Linked DNA regions of Nitratireductor mangrovi. The protein of the gene in region 2 interacts with the protein of the main gene of each other region in a pairwise test. Links are inferred from orthologs where the notes say so. Each region holds a gene or a part of one and is shown on either strand. Other genes may lie near its edges.

Evidence for each region. Proteins that work in one complex are often made in the same cells at the same time.
Region 1: the proteins of rlmN (region 2) and ftsZ interact in binary tests that used the Escherichia coli proteins (3 or more experiments, as listed by UniProt). The link is inferred for Nitratireductor mangrovi from one-to-one orthologs.

Annotation. Positions count from the first base shown.
Region 1 is NZ_CP042301.2:2,049,250-2,053,761, reverse strand. The notes cover bases 1-2,954. They hold ftsZ (cell division protein FtsZ), read left to right. Parts: upstream 1-641; coding sequence 642-2,267; downstream 2,268-2,954. Other genes in these bases: lpxC (UDP-3-O-acyl-N-acetylglucosamine deacetylase), read left to right, coding at 2,555-2,954; ftsA (cell division protein FtsA), read left to right, coding at 1-574. Outside these bases: more of lpxC, read left to right, coding at 2,955-3,505; FQ775_RS10120 (outer membrane protein assembly factor BamD), read left to right, coding at 3,623-4,489; DNA repair protein RecN, read left to right, coding at 4,505-4,512. UniProt on the Escherichia coli protein: Essential cell division protein that forms a contractile ring structure (Z ring) at the future cell division site. The regulation of the ring assembly controls the timing and the location of cell division.
Region 2 is NZ_CP042301.2:3,654,539-3,660,522, reverse strand. What follows is about bases 1,240-4,106. They hold rlmN (dual-specificity RNA methyltransferase RlmN), read left to right. Parts: upstream 1,240-1,988; coding sequence 1,989-3,224; downstream 3,225-4,106. Other genes in these bases: FQ775_RS17835 (mechanosensitive ion channel family protein), read left to right, coding at 3,793-4,106; FQ775_RS17840 (hypothetical protein), read left to right, coding at 3,221-3,694; FQ775_RS17850 (methyltransferase family protein), read right to left, coding at 1,377-1,823; FQ775_RS17855 (TetR/AcrR family transcriptional regulator), read right to left, coding at 1,240-1,372. Outside these bases: FQ775_RS17860 (invasion associated locus B family protein), read left to right, coding at 220-723; more of FQ775_RS17855, read right to left, coding at 761-1,239; more of FQ775_RS17835, read left to right, coding at 4,107-5,984.

The DNA of each region.
Region 1 (4,512 bases), 1.6 Mb from region 2 along the record:
TGCCGAATCTATCCCGGTCGGCGGCAGGCATGTGACGCTGGACATGGCGCGCGGCCTTTCGACCAGCGTCGAGACCGCCGAGCGGCTGAAGGTCATGCATGGCTCGGCGCTGCCGAGTGCCGCCGACGACCGTGACATCGTGAATATTCCGCCGGTCGGCGGCGACGATGGTGACGAGCCGCACCAGGTGCCGCGCTCGGTGATGGCGCGCATCATCCGCGCGCGGGTCGAGGAAACACTGGAGATCGTGCGCGAGCGGCTTAGCCGGTCCGGCTACGGCTCGACCGTCGGCAAGCGTGTGGTGCTGACTGGTGGCGCCAGCCAGTTGGCGGGGATGCCGGAGGCGGCGCGTCGCGTGCTCGGGCGCAATGTGCGCATCGGGCGGCCGCTCGGCGTGGCGGGGTTGCCGGAGGCGGCCAAGGGGCCGGCCTTCGCGGCGGCGGTCGGGCTGATGATCTATCCGCAGGTCGCCTCATTCGAAAACAACCGGGTTTCTGGATTTCTGCGCATGCGTTCAACGGGTACGGGCGGGCGGTTCCAGCGCATGGGTCAATGGCTGAGGGACAGCTTCTAACTCCGAGGGTCGAACCTCCAGGCAGCCGCTGCGGCGATGCGGCAAGAAAGGCGAAAAGGACGAGGACATGACTATCAATCTGCAAAAGCCGGACATCACCGAGCTGAAGCCGCGCATCACCGTTTTCGGTGTTGGCGGGGGTGGCGGCAACGCCGTCAACAACATGATCACGGCCGGGCTGCGCGGGGTCGACTTCGTGGTCGCCAACACCGATGCACAAGCGCTGACGATGTCGAAGGCGGAGCGCCTGATCCAACTCGGCGCGCATGTGACCGAGGGGCTTGGTGCCGGGTCGCAGCCGGAAGTTGGCCGCGCGGCGGCGGAGGAGTGCATTGACGAGATCGTCGATCATCTGGCCGGCACGCATATGTGCTTCGTCACCGCCGGCATGGGCGGCGGCACCGGGACCGGTGCGGCTCCTGTCGTTGCGCATGCGGCGCGCGAAAAGGGAATCCTGACCGTCGGCGTCGTCACCAAGCCGTTCCACTTCGAAGGCCAGCGGCGGATGAAGACCGCCGACACCGGCATTGAGGAACTGCAGAAATGCGTCGATACGCTGATCGTCATCCCGAACCAGAACCTCTTCCGCATCGCCAATGACAAGACCACCTTTGCCGACGCCTTCGCGATGGCGGATCAGGTGCTCTATTCCGGCGTGGCCTGCATCACCGACCTGATGGTCAAGGAGGGCCTGATCAATCTCGACTTCGCCGACGTGCGTTCGGTCATGCGCGAGATGGGCAAGGCGATGATGGGCACCGGCGAGGCTTCCGGCGAAGGCCGCGCAATGGCGGCGGCGGAGGCGGCGATTGCCAATCCGCTGCTCGACGAGAGCTCGATGAAGGGTGCGCGCGGGCTGCTGATCTCGATCACCGGTGGCCGCGACCTGACGCTGTTCGAGGTCGACGAGGCGGCAACCCGCATCCGCGAGGAAGTCGACCAGGAGGCCAACATCATCCTCGGTGCGACCTTCGACGAGGATCTCGAAGGCGTGATCCGCGTCTCGGTGGTTGCAACCGGCATCGACAAGAAGGCGTCCGAGATCGCAGCCGCACCGATCGAAATCCGCCACCAGCCCAAAGTCGCGGCGCGGCCGGCAGCGGCGGCACCCGAACCGAAGCCCGCCGCCCAGCCGCAGCCTGCCGTGGCGCTACAAGCCGAAAAGCCGCAGATGCAAGCCGAGATCGACCCGGTCGCCGAGGCTATTCGTGATGCCGAGCGCTCGGCCGGAGAGGCCGCAGGCGAGTTCCGGCCGCAAAGCCGCATCTTCCACGGCGCCCCGGTGGCCGAACAGGCACCAGCCGCGGAGATGCCGCAGGCACGACCGGTCGCGGAGCAGTCGCCGCGCATGCCGCGCGTCGAGGACTTTCCCCCGGTGGCAAAGGCTGAAATGCAGGCGAGTGCCGAGCCGACGTCGTCGGACGAAAAGGGACCGATGGGGCTGCTCAAGCGGCTCACCACGGGTCTTTCCAAGCGTGACGACGAGCCGGTGCGCACGAACGCCGCGCCGCCGCGCGAGCCGCAGTTAGTCAGGCAGGCCGAATCACGGCGCCTTTCCAACCAGGACCCGCAGCTCTACGCGCCGCGAAAGGGGCAACTCGACGACCACGGGCGCCTGACGCCGTCGGCTCGCCCGGCCCAGGAAGACGATCAGTTGGAGATTCCTGCCTTCCTTCGCCGGCAGGCCAACTGACGTGCCCTGACAGGTGCACGACACGGATTGTAACAGGCCGGAGTGACGCTCCGGCCTGCCTTCGTAGAAACTGATGAAAAATCAATGGCTAACCTCGGAAATCTCGCGTGATTTCGGCGTAACACAGAGTAAGAAAGCGTGATTTGGCGACTCTCCGCGTGGCCATTATCTTCGGCCCCGAAAAATCAAAGCGTTGTGCAGGGCTTTCGGGGAATGGGGCGCCTGGGCGTGCGCGGAGAAGAACCGCAGGCAACAACTGGCCAAGCGGTCTCGTACGGGGCGGGGCCATGGGAATAGAATTGCACGAATATCAAACCACCCTCAGATCGCGCACGTGCCTGTCCGGCGTCGGCGTGCATAGCGGCAAGGCGGTGACGATTCACTTCAGTCCGGCGGATGCGGATACTGGAATCGTCTTCAACTGCCAGTCGGCCGATGGTGAGCAGCGCGAAATCCGCGCGCTCGTCTCCGAGATAGGCGCGACCGACCTTTGCACCGTGCTTGGCGATGCAAGCGGCATTCATGTGGCCACCGTCGAGCACCTGATGGCGACGCTGTTCGCACTGGGCGTTGACAACGTCGCGATCGACATCGACGGACCGGAAGTGCCGATCATGGATGGCAGCGGCCAGAGCTTCGTCGAGGCGTTCGAACAGGCCGGCATTGCCGCGCTCTCCGCCAAGCGTCGCTATATCCGGGTGCTGAAGCCGATCCGCATCGAAAAGGGCGGTTCATGGGCGGAGTTCCTGCCGCATGACGGAACCCGCTTCGAGGTCGAGATCGATTTCGAGAGCAAGGCGATTGGTCGCCAGAAATTCACCACCGAGGTAGGGCCGGCAAGCTTCAAGCGCGATATCGCCCGCGCCCGCACCTTCGGGTTCGTCACCGATGTCGAGCGACTTTGGGCGGCCGGCTATGCGCTTGGCTCTTCGCTCGACAATTCCGTCGTGATCGCCGAGGACGACAGCATCGTCAATATTGGCGGGCTGCGCTTCGAGGACGAGTTCGTGCGCCACAAGACGCTCGATGCGATGGGCGACCTGGCGCTTGCCGGTGCCCGCTTCATTGGCTGCTTCCGTTCCTATCGCGGCGGGCACAGCCTCAACGCTTCGGCGCTTCGGTTGCTGCTGTCCGACAGCAGCGCCTTCGAGATCGTGGAGACGGGTCGCCGTGAACGCGGCCGCACGGCGGAACTGGTGGCAGTCAACGCGCCGGTCTATGCGCCCTGGCGGCTCTAACGCGACCGTTGCCACAAAATTGCGCGATTGCGGCGCGATAGCGTTGCCCGAGTGCCGGTGCTGTGTTTAATGGCGGCGGTCAAGTGCCCGCTTTGGGGCCGAGGGACAAGAGCAAAGATGCATTCCGTTCGATCGACGCGGCCAAGAAGCGGCCTTGCCAATGCACTCATCGTGCTGGCGGCGGCGATGACGCCGCTCTCCGTAGCGGGTTGCAGTTCCGACAGGGATCTCGATCTCACGGCCTATGTCGAGGAGATCGAGCCGGCCGACGTTCTCTACAATCAAGGGCTGGCCAATCTCGAGGCCGGCCGGATGAGCGAGGCGATCGCCAAGTTCGAGGCGATCGACCGGCAGCATCCCTATTCCGAATTTGCCCGCCGCTCGATGGTCATGCATGCCTTCGCCAACTATCGGCAAGGCAATTATGTCGATGCCATCAACACCGGCAAGCGTTACGTCTCGCTTTATCCCTACAGCGACGACGCGGCCTATGCGCAGTACATCGTCGGCTTGAGCTATTTCCGCCAGATCCCCGACGTGACCCAGGACCAGAAGGATTCGCGCAACACCATCGAGGCGATGGACGAGGTGATCACGCGTTGGCCTGAATCCGAATATGTCGAGGATGCCAAGGCGAAGAAGCGTTTTGCGCGCGACCAGCTGGCCGGCAAGGAAATGCAGATTGGCCGCTATTACCTCGAACGCCGCGAATACATTGCCGCCATCAAGCGGTTCCGGCTGGTCGTGGAGGCCTACTCGGACACGCGCCATGTCGAGGAGGCGCTGGCGCGGCTGACCGAAAGCTACCTGGCGATGGGGCTGGCTTCGGAAGCGCAGACGGCCGCCGCCGTGCTCGGGCACAACTATCCGGACAGCCAGTGGTACCGTGATTCCTACGCCTTGCTGCAGAGCGGCGGGCTGGAGCCGCGCGAGAACACGGGCTCGTGGCTGTCGAAGGCCGGAGCGGCCATACTGGGCGGCTGACGGCCAGACCTCGCGATGCTGGC
Region 2 (5,984 bases):
CAAACTCTCGCCGTTTTCCTGCGCTTTTTCCGATAAGTCGGCCGGTTCGGGCCATTCCGCCAGCGCGGAAGCGGGCCTTGGCCGCGACGAAATCGGGCACATCAATCCGGGGCGGATTCACCCTTTGGTAACTCCGATTAACTAAATTTAAGAGCATGCGGTCCGCAGAGGCCGCGTGAGCGATTCGTTGGATGAGCCACACAGGGAAATGGTAGCGACATGCGTGCACTGATCTCGTTCCTCGCAGGAGCGGCGGCCCTCTTGGCGGCAGGATCGGCCGGAGCACAAACGGCCACCAAAGTCGGCCAGCACAATGCCTGGGGGACCTATTCGTACCAATCCGGCAACGGCAAGGTCTGCTACGTGCTGTCGGTTCCGACAGAGAAGCAGCCGGCGTCGCTGGATCATGGCGACATCTTCTTTTTCGTCAGCCAGAAGCCGGGGCAGAACGTCGCCTACGAGCCGCAGTTCATCGCGGCCTACAATCTCAAGGAAGACTCCAAGGTGTCGGTGAAGGTCGGCGACCGTTCGTTCTCGCTGTTCACCAAGGGCAAGTCGGCCTGGCTGGAAAACGCCGCCGAGGAGCCTCAGCTGGTTGCGGCGATGAAGGCCGGTTCGGTGATGTCGGTCAACGCGATGTCGGGGCGCGGCAACGAGACCAGCTATTCGTTCTCCCTGAGAGGCATCACGGCGGCACTCAACTCGATCTCCGACTGCAAATAGGATTTCCGGCCGGCGCCGGCGCTTGATCGCGGACGGCTCAGTTCGGCGTCCTCCGCAGATGCGCCAGGCCGGCGAGGATCAGGCCGGCGGCTTCGGCCGCGCGCGCGGCGCTGTCGCTGTCATAGTGGCGCATGATCAGGCCCGGGTCGCGAAAACGCACCGTCATCGCTTCGACCAGAAGCGCGGCTTCGCCCGGGTCACGACCGCCAAGAAGGCCGACCTCGGCACAACGCTGCATGATTGCCTCCAGCTGTGCGTGCAGGCGGTTCAAATGCCGCTCGACGATCTTCATGTTGGCCATGCCCAGCTCGAGATAGGACCGGAACAGGACCGGGTCTTCGGCGTAGCGCGCGCGCTTGAGTTCGTACTGGCGCACGACGAAGCGGACCAGTTGCTCGGCAGGCGGCTGGTCCGAGGCGGCGATCGAGGCCAGTTCCTCCTCGATGGCCGCGAACCAGCGCTCGCCGACCGCTTCCAGCAGGGCCTGCTTGTTCCTGAAAAAGCGGTAGGCGTTCGATTGCGACATGCCGCATTCGGAAGCGATGTCCGAGACCGTCAGCCGCCGGGGGCCGTGGACCTTGATGTGGCGCTCGGTTGCTTCGAGCAACTGCTTGCGGACGGCAGTGGTGTCGGTCTTCGGTCGCGGCAAGAAATCATATCCATCTGCGGGTTCGGCGCCGATAGCGGAGGTACGCATCTCCGAAGGCCTCTTCCGCCGCCTTCTCCTCGAAGCGGATGTACCAGAGGTCGGCCACGAGCACGAACAGCACCATCAGCGCCAGATTGGCCGGCGTGTTGAGCTTCACGGCGAAGCCTGCCAGCGCCAGCGCGAAACCCAGATACATCGGATTGCGGCTGATGGAGAACATTCCGTCGGTCACCAGCACGTCGGGCCGGCGAAAGGTGTGGATATTGGTGTTGGCGCGACGGAAACGGTGCGAGCCGGCGAAGGCGAGACCGAGGCCGGCTGCGACGAGCGGAAGGCCGATCAGATAATTGAACGGCTCCGGCAGCATTCGCCATTCAGGCAGCCCGCGGAAGAGAGCGATCATGACCGCGACGACGATCACGAGCAGGACAGGAGGTATCAGCCATTTCATTTCGAAATCCCCTTCGTTTGAAGTCAATTGTGAAAAATGCCTGCTATTATTATTTATTATGAAACAAGGTTGAGGGCAATCTTGGTGCGTGACGGCAATGCGATCTTCTGATATGGCGCGCCCCTAACTGGAAATCGGCCGCCGCCGACCATATCCTTTCCGCCCATGAGCATTTCGATAGACCTCACCTCTCCGGACCAGCGCGCCGCGCTCGCCCAGCGCCATGGGGCGGGCGACAAGCTGACGCTGATCGGCCTGACCCGGACCGAGCTCGCTGCAACGCTGGTGGAGGCCGGCATCGTGCCGCAGCGCCAGGCCAGGATGCGCGCGCAGCAGCTCTGGCACTGGCTCTATGTACGCGGCGTGTCAGACTTCGCCGACATGACCAACATCTCACGCGAGTTGCGCGCCGAACTGGACCGCAATTTCACGGTGACGCGGCCGGAGATCGTCGAAGAGCAGATCTCCGGTGACGGAACCCGCAAATGGCTGTTCCGCTTTCCGCCGCGCGGCGCCGGGCGGCCGGTCGAGATCGAGACCGTCTACATCCCCGAGGAGGGCCGCGGAACGCTTTGCGTTTCCTCGCAGGTCGGCTGCACGCTCACCTGTTCGTTCTGCCACACCGGCACGCAGAAGCTGGTTCGCAACCTGACCTCTGAAGAGATCCTGTCGCAGCTGCTGACGGCGCGTGACCGGCTGGGCGACTTTCCCGACCGGGAGACCCCGATGGGGGCGATCGTGCCGGCCGAGGGCCGCAAGGTCTCAAACATCGTGATGATGGGCATGGGTGAGCCGCTCTACAATTTCGACAACGTCAAGAAGGCGCTGCTGATCGCCTCGGATGGCGACGGGCTCTCATTGTCGAAGCGCCGCATCACCCTGTCGACGTCGGGCGTGGTGCCGGAAATCTACCGCACCGGCGAGGAAATCGGCGTCATGCTGGCGATCTCGCTGCACGCGGTGCGCGACGATCTGCGCGACATGCTGGTGCCGATCAACAAGAAGTACCCGCTGAAGGACCTGCTCGATGCCTGCCGGGCCTATCCGGGCCTGTCGAATGCGCGGCGTATCACCTTCGAATATGTGATGCTGAAGGACGTCAACGACAGCCTCGCAGACGCCAGGGAACTGGTGCGGCTGCTCAGGGGCATTCCGGCCAAGATCAACCTGATCCCGTTCAACCCGTGGCCAGGCTCCAATTACCAGTGCTCGGACTGGGAGACGATCGAAATCTTCGCCGACTACGTCAACCAGGCCGGCTATGCGTCGCCGATCCGCACGCCGCGCGGCCGCGACATTCTGGCCGCCTGCGGCCAGCTGAAGTCGGAATCGGAGCGGCTGAAGAAGTCCGAGCGCCTGGCGCTCGAGGCGATGATGATCGCCGGGCACGGCGAGGCTTGAGCCAGACTTTTGCGATCCTGATCAGGTTTTCGGCGATCATCTTGGGGTTCGCCGCCGCTGCCCTGGCAGCGAGCGCCTTCCTGCATCTCATCCTCATCGGCCCGGGCGAAATGGCGGCTGGCGAGCCTGCGGGCGCCGGCGCCTATGCCTTCTCGGTGGCGTTCGTGGCGCTTCTGGTCGCCTATTTCGCCTTCATGCCGGCCATCACCGCCATCCTCATCGGCGAGTTCATGCCGCAGCGCGGCTGGCTCTATTATTCGCTGTGCGGCGCGGCGATCTCGGCGGTCGTGTCGGCACTCATCTACGGCGCGCGTATGGACGAAGCCGAAGCGCTGGCCGACAAGCCGCTGCTGTCCTTCATCGGCGCCGGTCTCATCGCCGGGATCGTCTACTGGGCCATCACCGGCCGCAACGCAGGGCGCTGGCGCGAGCCGCCGCGGGCCGACACCGGGCCACCGCCTGCCGGCTGAAACCGACCCGGGTAGGATAATATGCCATCACGGACTATGCTGGACGAGGCGCCAGGCGTAGGGCAACGTCCGCTCTGGCCGGGTGATGGGGGCAAGCGATGACCAAGCCACATGTGCGGCAGGCGTTGGCGGTCCTGCTTGCAGGCCTGTTCCTCGCCATCTCGTCGCCAACGCAAGCCCAGATGATGGGGATACCCACATCGTCGGGCGAAACCAGCGAAGAGGTCGCGCTACCCGATCCGCTGACGCCGGAAGCGATCCGTGCGCTGGTAAGCAGGCTGAGCGACGCAGAGGTCCGCGAGCTTCTGCTCCGGCAACTCGATGTCGTCGCCGAGCGGCAGGCGGCGGAAGCGGCGGCGGAGAGCAACACCGTCGCCGGGGTGCTTGGCAACGCGCTGGTCGGCGTCTGGAACGCGGCGGCCGGCTCGGTGCGCGAATTCCCAACGCTGCTCGGCGATCTGCGTCACGGCTTCGAGACCTTCATCGGAAGAGCCGGTTGGGGCGGACTGGGTGTGCTTCTCCTCACCCTCGCAGGTCTCATCCCGGTCGGCCTTGCCGCGGAAAGGCTGGTCAATCGCCAGACCGCCGCATGGCAGCGGCGCATGACCGAGCAGAGCGAACCGGCAACGCTGCGCGCAACGTTGTCCTTCCTGGGCCGACGCTTGTTCGCCGACGTCATCGGTCTTTTGACTTTTCTTGTCGTTACGCGGGTTCTGGCGCCGCTCGTCGTTTCCGCTGACGCGATACCGCTTGCGCATTCGATCATGGTCAGCTTCGTGGTCCTGCCGCGGCTTGTCGCGGCGCTGTCCCGCTTCCTGTTGGCGCCGAAAAGGGCGGATCTGAGACTGCTCAGTGTCGACGACTGGACCGCCAGCTACCTGCATCGCAGCCAGATAGGGCTCGCGGTGCTCGTCGGCGCGAGCGGCTTCCTCGTCAGCTTCATGAATGCCAACGATGCCGCCGGGGCCGCGACGCAGCTGGGCTTCTGGCTGACGGTCGCGGTATTCGGCTGGTTGCTCGTCATCACCATCCGCGCACGTGCCGGCCTTGCCTCAATGGCGCGCGGCTGGGACCCCGATGTCACGCGCCTGGAGGCGCGCCTTGCGGCAGCCTATCCATATGTCGCCATGGTGCTGATCGTGATCGGCTGGCTCGGGATGGAAATCATCTTCACCCAGGGCCGGACGGATCTGCTGGCCGGCGGCAAGCCTTACCTGACACTCGGGCTCATTCTGATGGCCCCGGCCATGGACACGGCCATTCGCGGCCTCGTGCGGCATCTGGTTCCACCCATGCAGGGCGAGGGGGCCGTCGCGGAAAAGGCCTGGCAGTCGACCAGGCGCAGCTACGTCCGTATCGGACGTGTCATCGTCTTCGGTATCGTCGTCATGACGATCGCGCGCATGTGGAGCATCGACTTCACCAACCTGGCCTCGGCCGGCGTCGGCATTCGCTTCGCCGCGAGGCTGATCACCGTGGCGATGATCGTCGCCGCCGGCTATCTGGTCTGGGAAGTGCTGACCCTGCTCGTCAACCGCAAGCTTGCCAACGAGATGTCGGCCTCCGGCGTCGATCCCAATGCCGAGGAACTCGGCGGCGAGGGCGGCGGCGCCGGCGGATCGCGGCTTTCCACCATCCTGCCTCTGGCGCGGCTGGCGTTGCAGACGCTGGTCATCGTGCTCACTGTCCTGATCGCGCTCGGCAATCTCGGCATCGACGTCACGCCGTTGCTGGCCGGCGCCGGTATCGTCGGGCTCGCCATCGGTTTCGGTGCCCAGACCCTGGTGCGTGACATCGTCTCGGGCCTGTTCTTCCTGATCGACGACGCTTTCCGCATTGGCGAGTACCTGGTCATCGACAACATCGTTGGCACGGTCGAGAAGATATCGATCCGCTCGCTGCAACTTCGTCACCACGAAGGCGCGGTTCACACCATTCCCTATGGCGAAATCCCGAGGGTCACCAACAATTCGCGCGACTGGGTGATCGTGAAGATGCGTTTCACGGTGCCGTTCGAGACCGACGTCAACAAGATCAAGAAGATCTTCAAGCAGATCGGCAAGGACATCATGGAGCAGCCCTACGCCGGCGACCTGATCCAGACCTTCAAGTCACAAGGCGTCAACAGCGTCGACGATGTCGGCATCGTGGTGCGCGGCAAGTTCATGTCCAAGCCCGGCAAGCAGTGGGTGATCCGCAAGGATATCTACGCGCGGGTGCAGAAGGCGTTCTCGGAAAACGGCATCGAGTTCGCCCGCCGCGAGGTGCGCGTCAGCATTCCCGAGCTTGG